Regions from separate parts of the Pseudomonas fjordensis genome, predicted to be linked through region 1. Evidence: riboswitches for the same ligand, from Rfam matches in the RefSeq annotation. Region 1 holds a riboswitch; the other holds the start of a gene.
What was found. A riboswitch is a leader RNA that binds a small molecule or an ion and turns the genes downstream of it on or off. The one in region 1 is predicted to bind fluoride.

Region 1 (4,214 bases):
TGTTCAGTGAAAAACGTCAGTTGAAAGCCATTCATGGCAACATCCTCTAATGTGGCGAGAGCGACCAACGGTTAGTCGGCTATGCCTCTTCATTTGCGAACTGTTTCTTCGAACTGAATTACAAGGCTTCACTGAGCGGTAACTCGCATAAGAGAAGAACTGCTCGCACCTTGCGCAACTCGTCAGCGTGGTCGCGCAGGAAGGTGCGCAGCTTGACCTCTGTATCCAGCAATTCCAGACACTGCGGATGACGCATATCACCAAGCTCCGGGTGATGATGGGAAATGCGATGGCCCGTCAAATAGCCCGCAGAAATCGGTTTGAGCATGACCTGATCAATCTTGGCTTTCTGCGCGACTTTAAGAAGGTGTTGGGCAAGTGCGGGCGCACTCAGGTGATGCCAGAAATTTGTAACTCGAGCCCGACTAGCGCCAGGGAAATAGAGCTGCAAAGCTGTCAGGCGATCTTGGCGATGTTCGGTCATTTCTCTTCCCCAATAAAAGTCACTTTGCGCTCGCTGGCGGATTCACTTTGAGCATGAAATTGCTTGATATCGGAGAGCCGGATTTCCTTCGGCAGAGGACGGTGATGCTTGCTGTGACCGACGCGCTGGGCGTGATAGATCCCGGTATGCCCGGATACGAGGTAACTTGCGATACAGGCAATGGCTGCAAGCGGAGCAATTTCAGGCCCGAAGAGCTCCATGGCCATGACAATGGTTGCCAGTGGCGTATTAGCTGCACCAGCGAAGACAGCGACAAAACCGATACCAGCCAGCATGCCGAAGGGAAGATGTAAGAGGGGCGCTAGCGCGTTCCCCAAGGTGGCTCCAATGTAAAACAGCGGAGTGACTTCGCCGCCCTTGAATCCAGTCCCCAGGGAGACAACGGTGAACAACATCTTTCCAAGCCAGTCCCAAGGAGCCATTGGCATTTGAAAGGATTGGACGATGCTCGGAATCCCCAGTCCGATGTACTTATCGACATCGGTGTAATGGTTGCTACCAAGCGCCCACACTGCCACTGCGATCAGAAGGCCGCCGGCGAATGGTCGTAATGGCGAATAGGAGATAAGTCGTTTAACGAAAGCCCCTAGCTTATGGGTGGTCGTCGCGAATAGCAGGCCAGTGAGGCCGAAGATAATCCCAGCGGCGACCACAGCCATGACGCTCCAGAGCTGCACGGGAACCACTTCGCCAATGACGTAATGCGTATGAACCACTCCCCAGGCTTTCCCCACCTGGTCAGCAACGATTGCCGCAACCACGCAAGGGAAAAGCGCGTCGTAACGCATGCGTCCGATGGCCAACACTTCAAGTCCGAACAAAGCCCCGGCAAGAGGGGTGCCGAAGACGGACGCAAAGCCAGCACTGATACCGGCCATGAGAATCACCCGGCGATCTTCGCGGCGTAGCCGAAAGACATGCGTCAATTGATCCGCAAGAGCGCCGCCCATCTGCACCGCCGTTCCCTCACGTCCCACAGATGCACCGAAGAGGTGGGAAACCACGGTTCCGATTAGCACCATCGGCACCATGCGCAAGGGAATAGTCTTTTTAGGATCGTGGATCTCATCGATGATCAGGTTGTTTCCGGCATCAACTGGTTTGCCTATCAGGTGATACGCAAGTCCCACGGCAAAGCCAGCAACTGGCAGGAGCCAGAGCACCCAGGGATGGGCTTCTCGCCACTGGGTGGCATGATCCAAAGAAAGGAGGAATAACGCAGAGGCAGAGCCTGCCAAAAGAGCTACAAGACCAGCAAGCGCAAGCCATTTCGCAATATAGGGCAGTAAGTCGAGTTGTTCAGGTCGTCGAAATTTAGACATTTGGCCAGCCACAAAAATGTAAGTGGGCCTGACCAAAAAGGGGATTCTGGGCGCGAACGCCTACAGACCTGGTTGATCAGGTTTCTGTAGGCATCATCAGCTGCTACGGGCACAGCGGTTGGTTAATGGAGGAATGCCATCTCCAATGAGCCGATCTTAGCGAGCTCTGTCCAAAATGTAAAATCGTGTTTCGGAGCACGAGGCAAGCGTAGGCGTCTTCGAGTCACCGCTTATGAAAGCAGGCCAGACTAGGTGACTTCTGTTCCGGCGAAGCCCATCTCAACTGGGGTTTTTATGTAAAATAACGAGATATCTTCAAGCTCCAATCGCTTGAATAACTGCACAGATTCGTCCTCGGTAATGGCCATACGAATTTCGGTAGGCTGATCCGCTAGTTCAAAAAAATGCGAGGAATGCAGCCGGCCGGTATGCCCAAAGCCTTCGATACCTGTGGACAGAGTCGCACCCCGCAGTCCCATTTCTTTCGCCAAATCAACGATCCAGTCGCCGAGCATCTTTCCCTGATAGCGACGATTCTGTTGAGTAAAGAAAGTGACCAGAAAACCTTTCATGTTCCTCTCCTAAGCGCGTGCTGATTATTTGATAGGACAGAAGCCCGGCAGCCGTCATTGCCACCCGGGCAGGATTCACACTGGCATCATGCGCACTGGTCAAGTCGGATGCAAACGACTGGTCAAGTCGAATGCAAATGGCTGGTCAAGTTCATGCAATTGCCCAAATTCTAGCCTTTCAAGCGGGTATTTCATGCAGCCAACACGCCGTTCCTATTCCAAATCCTTCAAAGCCCAGATCATTCAAGAGTGCGCCCAACCAGGCGCTTCGATTGCCAGCGTCGCGCTCGGCCATAGCCTCAACGCAAACCTCGTCCACAAATGGATTCGGCTGCAAACGCAGAAAATTCCGGCACACCCACCTGCATTTATTCCGTTAGCCATGCCGCTGGCGGGGGCGAACTCCCATCCAGCATCATCGAATATCTGCGTTGAAATACAGCACCCGCGCGCCATCATCAAAGTGGACTGGCCCACTGAAAGTGCTGCCGCCTGCGCGACTTTTCTTCGAGATATTCTGCGATGATTCACATCGACTCCATCTGGCTCGCCACCGAACCGATGGCCATGCGCGCAGGCACCGAAACGGCGCTAGCCAAGGTGATCGCGGTGTTCGGTGCGGCGCAGCCGCACTGCGCTTATCTGTTCGCCAACCGCCGCGCCAATCGCATGAAAGTGCTGGTGCATGACGGCTTCGGAATATGGCTGGCGGCGCGCCGGTTAAACCAAGGCAAGTTCCACTGGCCTGGCATCCGCCATGGTCCTGAGATGGAACTGGATGCCGAGCAACTTCAAACGTTGTTGCTGGGGCTGCCATGGCAACGCGCAGGTTCTGGAGGCTCGATCACACTGCTTTAACGGCAGCCATTAGCCTATCGGTCTATCGTCGCGAAACGCCCGCTCTGGCAAAGTCCGGCGTATGACTTCTTCGCCCAATCTCGACCAACTGTCTCCCAATCAACTGCGCGTCCTCGCAGCGCAGTTGCTCTCGCAAGTCGACACTATGGGCAAGAAAATCAACCGTGATCAAACAGTCATTGAGAAACAGACCCACGAGATCGCCCAGCTCAAGCGTTTGAAGTTTGCCAAGCGCAGCGAGCAGATGAATCCTGAACAGGCCAGCCTGCTAGATGACCTGATCGATACTGATATCGCGGCGATTGAGGCCGAGCTTCAGGCGTTGCAAATAGCACCAGAGGCGACCGAGGAAAAGCTAAGGCCCAAGCGCACGGCATTGCCGGCAGAATTTCCGCGAACGTTGATCCATCACGAACCGGACAACACTCACCGCCCATGCGGCTGCGCCCTGAAGCGCATCGGTGAGGACGTTAGCGAGAAGCTGGACTACACGCCCGGCGTGTTCACCGTCGAACGCCATGTCCGTGGCAAGTGGGTCTGCGATAACTGCGAAACGCTGATCCAGGCACCGGTTCCGCCGCAGGTCATTGATAAGGGCATCCCGACTTCGGGCCTGCTCGCACACGTCATGATCGCCAAGTTTGCTGACCATCTGCCGCTTTACCGTCAGGAATCGATCTTAGGTCGAGCGGGCTTGGCGATTCCACGTTCAACCTTGGCTCAATGGGTTGGCGTGACCGGAGTTCAGTTGCAGCCGCTGGTCGATGCGCTGCGCGAAGTAGTGCTTGGGCAACAAATCATCCACGCAGATGAAACACCGGTGCAGATGCTCATGCCGGGAACAAAGAAAACCCACCGCTCCTATGTGTGGTCCTACGCTACCAGCCAGTTCTCGGATGTGGCAGCGGTGGTTTATGACTTCAGCCCCAGTCGCGCCGGAGAGCATGCTCGCGACTT
Region 2 (4,214 bases), 1.5 Mb from region 1:
CGCGTTAGTGAGCGGTAACTCACATAAGAGAAGAACTGCTCGCACCTTGCGTAACTCGTCAGCGTGGTCGCGCAGGAATGCGCGCAGCTTGTCCTCTGTATCTAGCAATTCCAGACACTGGGGATGACGCATATCGCCAAGCTCCGGGTGATGATGGGAGATGCGATGGCCTGGCAAATAACCTGCAGAAATCGTCTTGAGCATGACCTGCTCAATTTTTGCTTTTTGAGCAACTTTAAGGAGGTGCTGGGCTAGTGCAGGTGCGCTTAGGTGGTGCCAGAAGCTGGTCACGCGAGCCCGGCTAGCGCCAGGAAAATAGAGTTGCAAAGCTGTCAGGCGATCTTGGTGATGTTCAATCATTTCTCTTCCCCCACAAGAGTCACTTTCCGCTCGCTGGCGGATTCACTTTGAGCATGAAATTGCTTGAAATCAGAGAGCCGGATTTCCTCCGGAAGAGGACGGTGATGCTTGCTGTGGCCGACGCGCTGGGCGTGATAGATCCCGGTGTGTCCGGATACGAGGTAACTTGCGATACAGGCAATGGCTGCAAGCGGAGCAATTTCGGGCCCGAAGAGCTCCATGGCCATAACGATGGTTGCCAGTGGCGTATTAGCTGCACCGGCAAAGACGGCGACAAAGCCGATACCAGCCAGCATGCCGAAGGGAAGGTGCAAGAGGGGAGCCAGCGCATTCCCCAAGGTGGCACCGATGTAAAACAGCGGTGTCACTTCACCGCCTTTGAATCCAGTGCCCAAGGAGACAACGGTGAACACCATCTTTCCAAGCCAATCCCAAGGGGCCATTGGCATTTGAAAGGATTGGACGATGCTCGGAATGCCTAGCCCGATGTACTTATCAACGTCGATGTAATGGTTACTACCGAGCGCCCACACTGCGACTGCGATCAGCAGGCCGCCGGCAAAGGGTCTTAATGGTGAATAGGTGATAAGCCGCTTAACGAAGGCTCCGAGCTTGTGGGTCGCTGTCGCGAATAGCAGGCCGGTAAGGCCAAAGACAATCCCAGCTACCACCACAGCCATGACACTCCACAGCTGCACCGGAACCACTTCGCCAATGACGTAATGCGTGTGAACCACGCCCCAGGCTTGCCCCACCTGGTCAGCAACGATTGCCGCAACCACGCAAGGGAAAAGCGCGTCGTAACGCATACGTCCAATGGCCAATACTTCAAGTCCGAATAAAGCCCCGGCAAGAGGGGTGCCGAAGACGGACGCAAAGCCAGCACTAATACCGGCCATGAGAATCACCCGACGGTCTTCGCGGCGCAGACGGAAGACATGCGTCAGTTGATCGGCAAGGGCACCGCCCATTTGCACCGCCGTCCCCTCACGTCCCACAGATGCACCAAAAAGGTGGGAAACCACGGTTCCGATCAGCACCATCGGTACCATGCGCAAAGGCACGATCTTCTTAGGATCATGGATCTCATCGATGATCAGGTTGTTTCCGGCATCAACGGGTTTGCCTATCAAGTGATATGCAAGTCCCACAGCAAAGCCGGCCACTGGCAGGAGCCAGATCACCCAGGGATGGGTTTCTCGCCACTGGGTGGCATGATCCAAAGAAAGGAGGAATAACGCAGAAGCAGAGCCTGCCAAAAGAGCTACAAGACCAGCAAGCGCAAGCCATTTCGCTATATAGGGCAGTAAGTCGAGTTGTTCAGGTCGTCGAAATTTAGACATTTGGCCAGCCACAAAAAAGTAAGTGGGCCTGACCAAAAAGGGAATCTGAGCGCGAACGCCTACAGACCTGATTGATCAGGTTTCTGTAGGCATCATCAGCTGCTACGGGCGCAGCGGTTGGTTAATGGAGGAATGCCATCTCCAATCCGTCGATCTTAGCTAGCTCCGCTCAAAATGTAAAATCATGTTACGGAAACAACAAGCACAGGAAGATCTCTTGAAGCCTAGCTTGGTAAAAGGATGCCGGACTAGGTGGTTTTTTTGCCGACGAAGCCCATTTCAATTGGAGTCTTTATGTAAAACACCGAGATTTCCTCAAGCTCCAATCGTACGAACAACCGTTCAGATTCGTCCTCGGTGATAGCCATGCGAATCTCGGTAGGCTGATCCGCCAGTTCAAAAAAATGGGAGGAGTGCAGCCGACCGGTATGCCCAAAACCCTCGATACCCGTAGATAGGGTCGCACCACGTAGTCCCATTTCTTTCGCCAAATCAACGATCCAGTCGCCGAGCATCTTGCCCTGATAACGACGGTTCTGTTGGGTAAAGAAAATCACCAGGAAACCTTTCATTTTCATCTCCTCAGCGCGTACCGATAATTTGATAGGACAGAAGCCCGGCAGCCGTCATCGTCAGCGAGCCCACGACGTGTAATGAAATTGAGCCGAACGCCCAGAGCAATCTGCCTTCCTGGATCAGGGCAACTGTTTCTGCCGAAAACGTAGAAAAGGTGGTGAGCCCTCCACAGAAACCCGTGATGATCAGCAGGCGCCACTCAGGGCTCAGAGTCGGGGATGCGGCCAAAAACGCGATTGCTAAGCCGATGATGTAGCCCCCGATCATGTTTGCAATCACAGTGCCTGGGGGAATCGTGGGGAACAATGCGTTTAGCTTCATACCCAATAGCCAGCGCAACCAGGCACCGAGTGACGCGCCAACGGCGATAACCAAAAGTGATTTCAGCATGGTGGGCTCACCTCGTCAGACCTAGGCCAAATAGGTAACAGGTAAGCACAAAAAAAGAGAGGCGACTGGGGTCGTAGGATCATAATCCTGTCCTAGCTCAGGGACAGGGAGCGGATACACCTACGCACCCTGTCCAGGGTTCACGTAGGCATCATCAGCACTAGGCGGTTAAAGGAGGAATGCCATCTCCTGAAATCATCGTATATCAGCCCCCTCAGAAGTATCAAGGCATACCAAACTTGAATTCAAGGAATACATCGGGGATATCGCGGCGGTGGCGGCTCTCGACAAGGTGGTGCTCAGACTCCGTCGTGTATGTGCGCGGTCGACATCATTGGCATGAACCAAGCGACCTCCATGCTGGTGGATCGGTTCGGCGTCCATGACAAACCTGACGTCATCGATACTCTGATGCGTGATATCGAGGCCTGACTTCGACGAATAACTCTCGATGTGCGCCTCCAGGACGGACGCCACGAGCGTCAAACTATCTATGCCGAATTGCCTTCGTCTGTGTGAATCAAAAGGCTTATTTGATCCCGCTGAATCGCCAAAACCATAAAAAATGTTAGTGGTGTATTTTCAATATAAATCAATATGTTATCTTCCGCTAACTGTTAGTGTCATTCAGATCAAACGATGGCTGCGTCATTGCCCGCAGCTACGACGCCAAGCCGTTTATCAAGATGGGCGAGCCGTATTTTCTAATCAAACACAAGCTGAAGCAACACGGCATCATTCCCTTCTCGTCTAACTACGCGCTCTATGGCGACATGAGCGAGCGAGTGATGACTCTGATCGAATCGATGGTTCCTGCCGTTGAAATTTACAGTATCGATGAGGCATTTGCTGACCTATCGGGTATTCCCGGGCTGGATGCTTTGGGTCGTCAAATCAGGGAGCGGGTGCTGCGCTGCACTGGCATTCCAGTGGGAGTTGGAATAGCGAGCACCAAGACCTTGGCCAAGCTGGCCAACCACACGGCAAAGCGATTGCAAGCTCAAACCGGTGGTGTAGTGAACATCACCGATCCGGTCAAGCGCGATTGGGTCCTGCGTAATACTGACGTCTGCGAAGTGTGGGGCGTAGGCCGCAAAATGAAGCTCCACCTCGACGCCATGGGCATAAAGTCAGCGATGGACCTGGCCAGGGCAGATCCTCGGACGCTCCGTAAGAAATTCAGCGTGGTGATCGAAAAGACGGCGCGGGAGCTGGCCGGCACATCGTGTCTGGAACTTGACGAGCCCGACCCGCCCAAGCAAGAAATATGCTGCAGCCGGATGTTCGGCAAACGGCTGACCGATCTGCCGCCGATCAAGGAGGCGGTGGCCACCTACATGATGCGCGCCTCAGAAAAGCTTCGCGCCCAAAACTCACTTTGTAAAAAGGTCCGCGTCTGCATCCGCACAGGCATGTTCAACCCCGAGGAGGCGAAGTATGCCAACGGCGTGGTGGTCGATATGCCGTACCCCACCGATGACGTGCGCCTGCTCACGAAAGCCGCCGTCGATGCGCTCGACAGGATTTTCCGGCCGGGTTTCAAAT

Region 2: linked by a shared signal. The riboswitch ahead of ACWHXD_RS17130 (voltage-gated chloride channel family protein) and the one ahead of ACWHXD_RS24375 (voltage-gated chloride channel family protein) in region 1 are both predicted to bind fluoride.

The regions. Positions count from the first base shown of each region.
Region 1 covers NZ_OZ336860.1:5,341,068-5,345,281, reverse strand. Annotated here, with positions in the region: gene ACWHXD_RS24385 (DUF190 domain-containing protein) at 1-35, opposite strand, end outside; gene ACWHXD_RS24380 (hypothetical protein) at 119-484, opposite strand; gene ACWHXD_RS24375 (voltage-gated chloride channel family protein) at 481-1,827, opposite strand; fluoride riboswitch at 1,908-1,980, opposite strand; gene ACWHXD_RS24370 (DUF190 domain-containing protein) at 2,076-2,399, opposite strand; gene tnpA (IS66-like element accessory protein TnpA) at 2,593-2,925, shown strand; gene tnpB (IS66 family insertion sequence element accessory protein TnpB) at 2,922-3,257, shown strand; partial or broken gene tnpC (IS66 family transposase) at 3,319-4,214, shown strand, end outside.
Region 2 covers NZ_OZ336860.1:3,847,149-3,851,362, reverse strand. Annotated here, with positions in the region: gene ACWHXD_RS17135 (hypothetical protein) at 1-360, opposite strand, end outside; gene ACWHXD_RS17130 (voltage-gated chloride channel family protein) at 357-1,703, opposite strand; fluoride riboswitch at 1,783-1,855, opposite strand; gene ACWHXD_RS17125 (DUF190 domain-containing protein) at 1,952-2,275, opposite strand; gene crcB (fluoride efflux transporter CrcB) at 2,286-2,669, opposite strand; fluoride riboswitch at 2,808-2,868, opposite strand; partial or broken gene ACWHXD_RS17115 (sodium-independent anion transporter) at 2,932-3,101, shown strand; partial or broken gene ACWHXD_RS17110 (Y-family DNA polymerase) at 3,299-4,214, shown strand, end outside.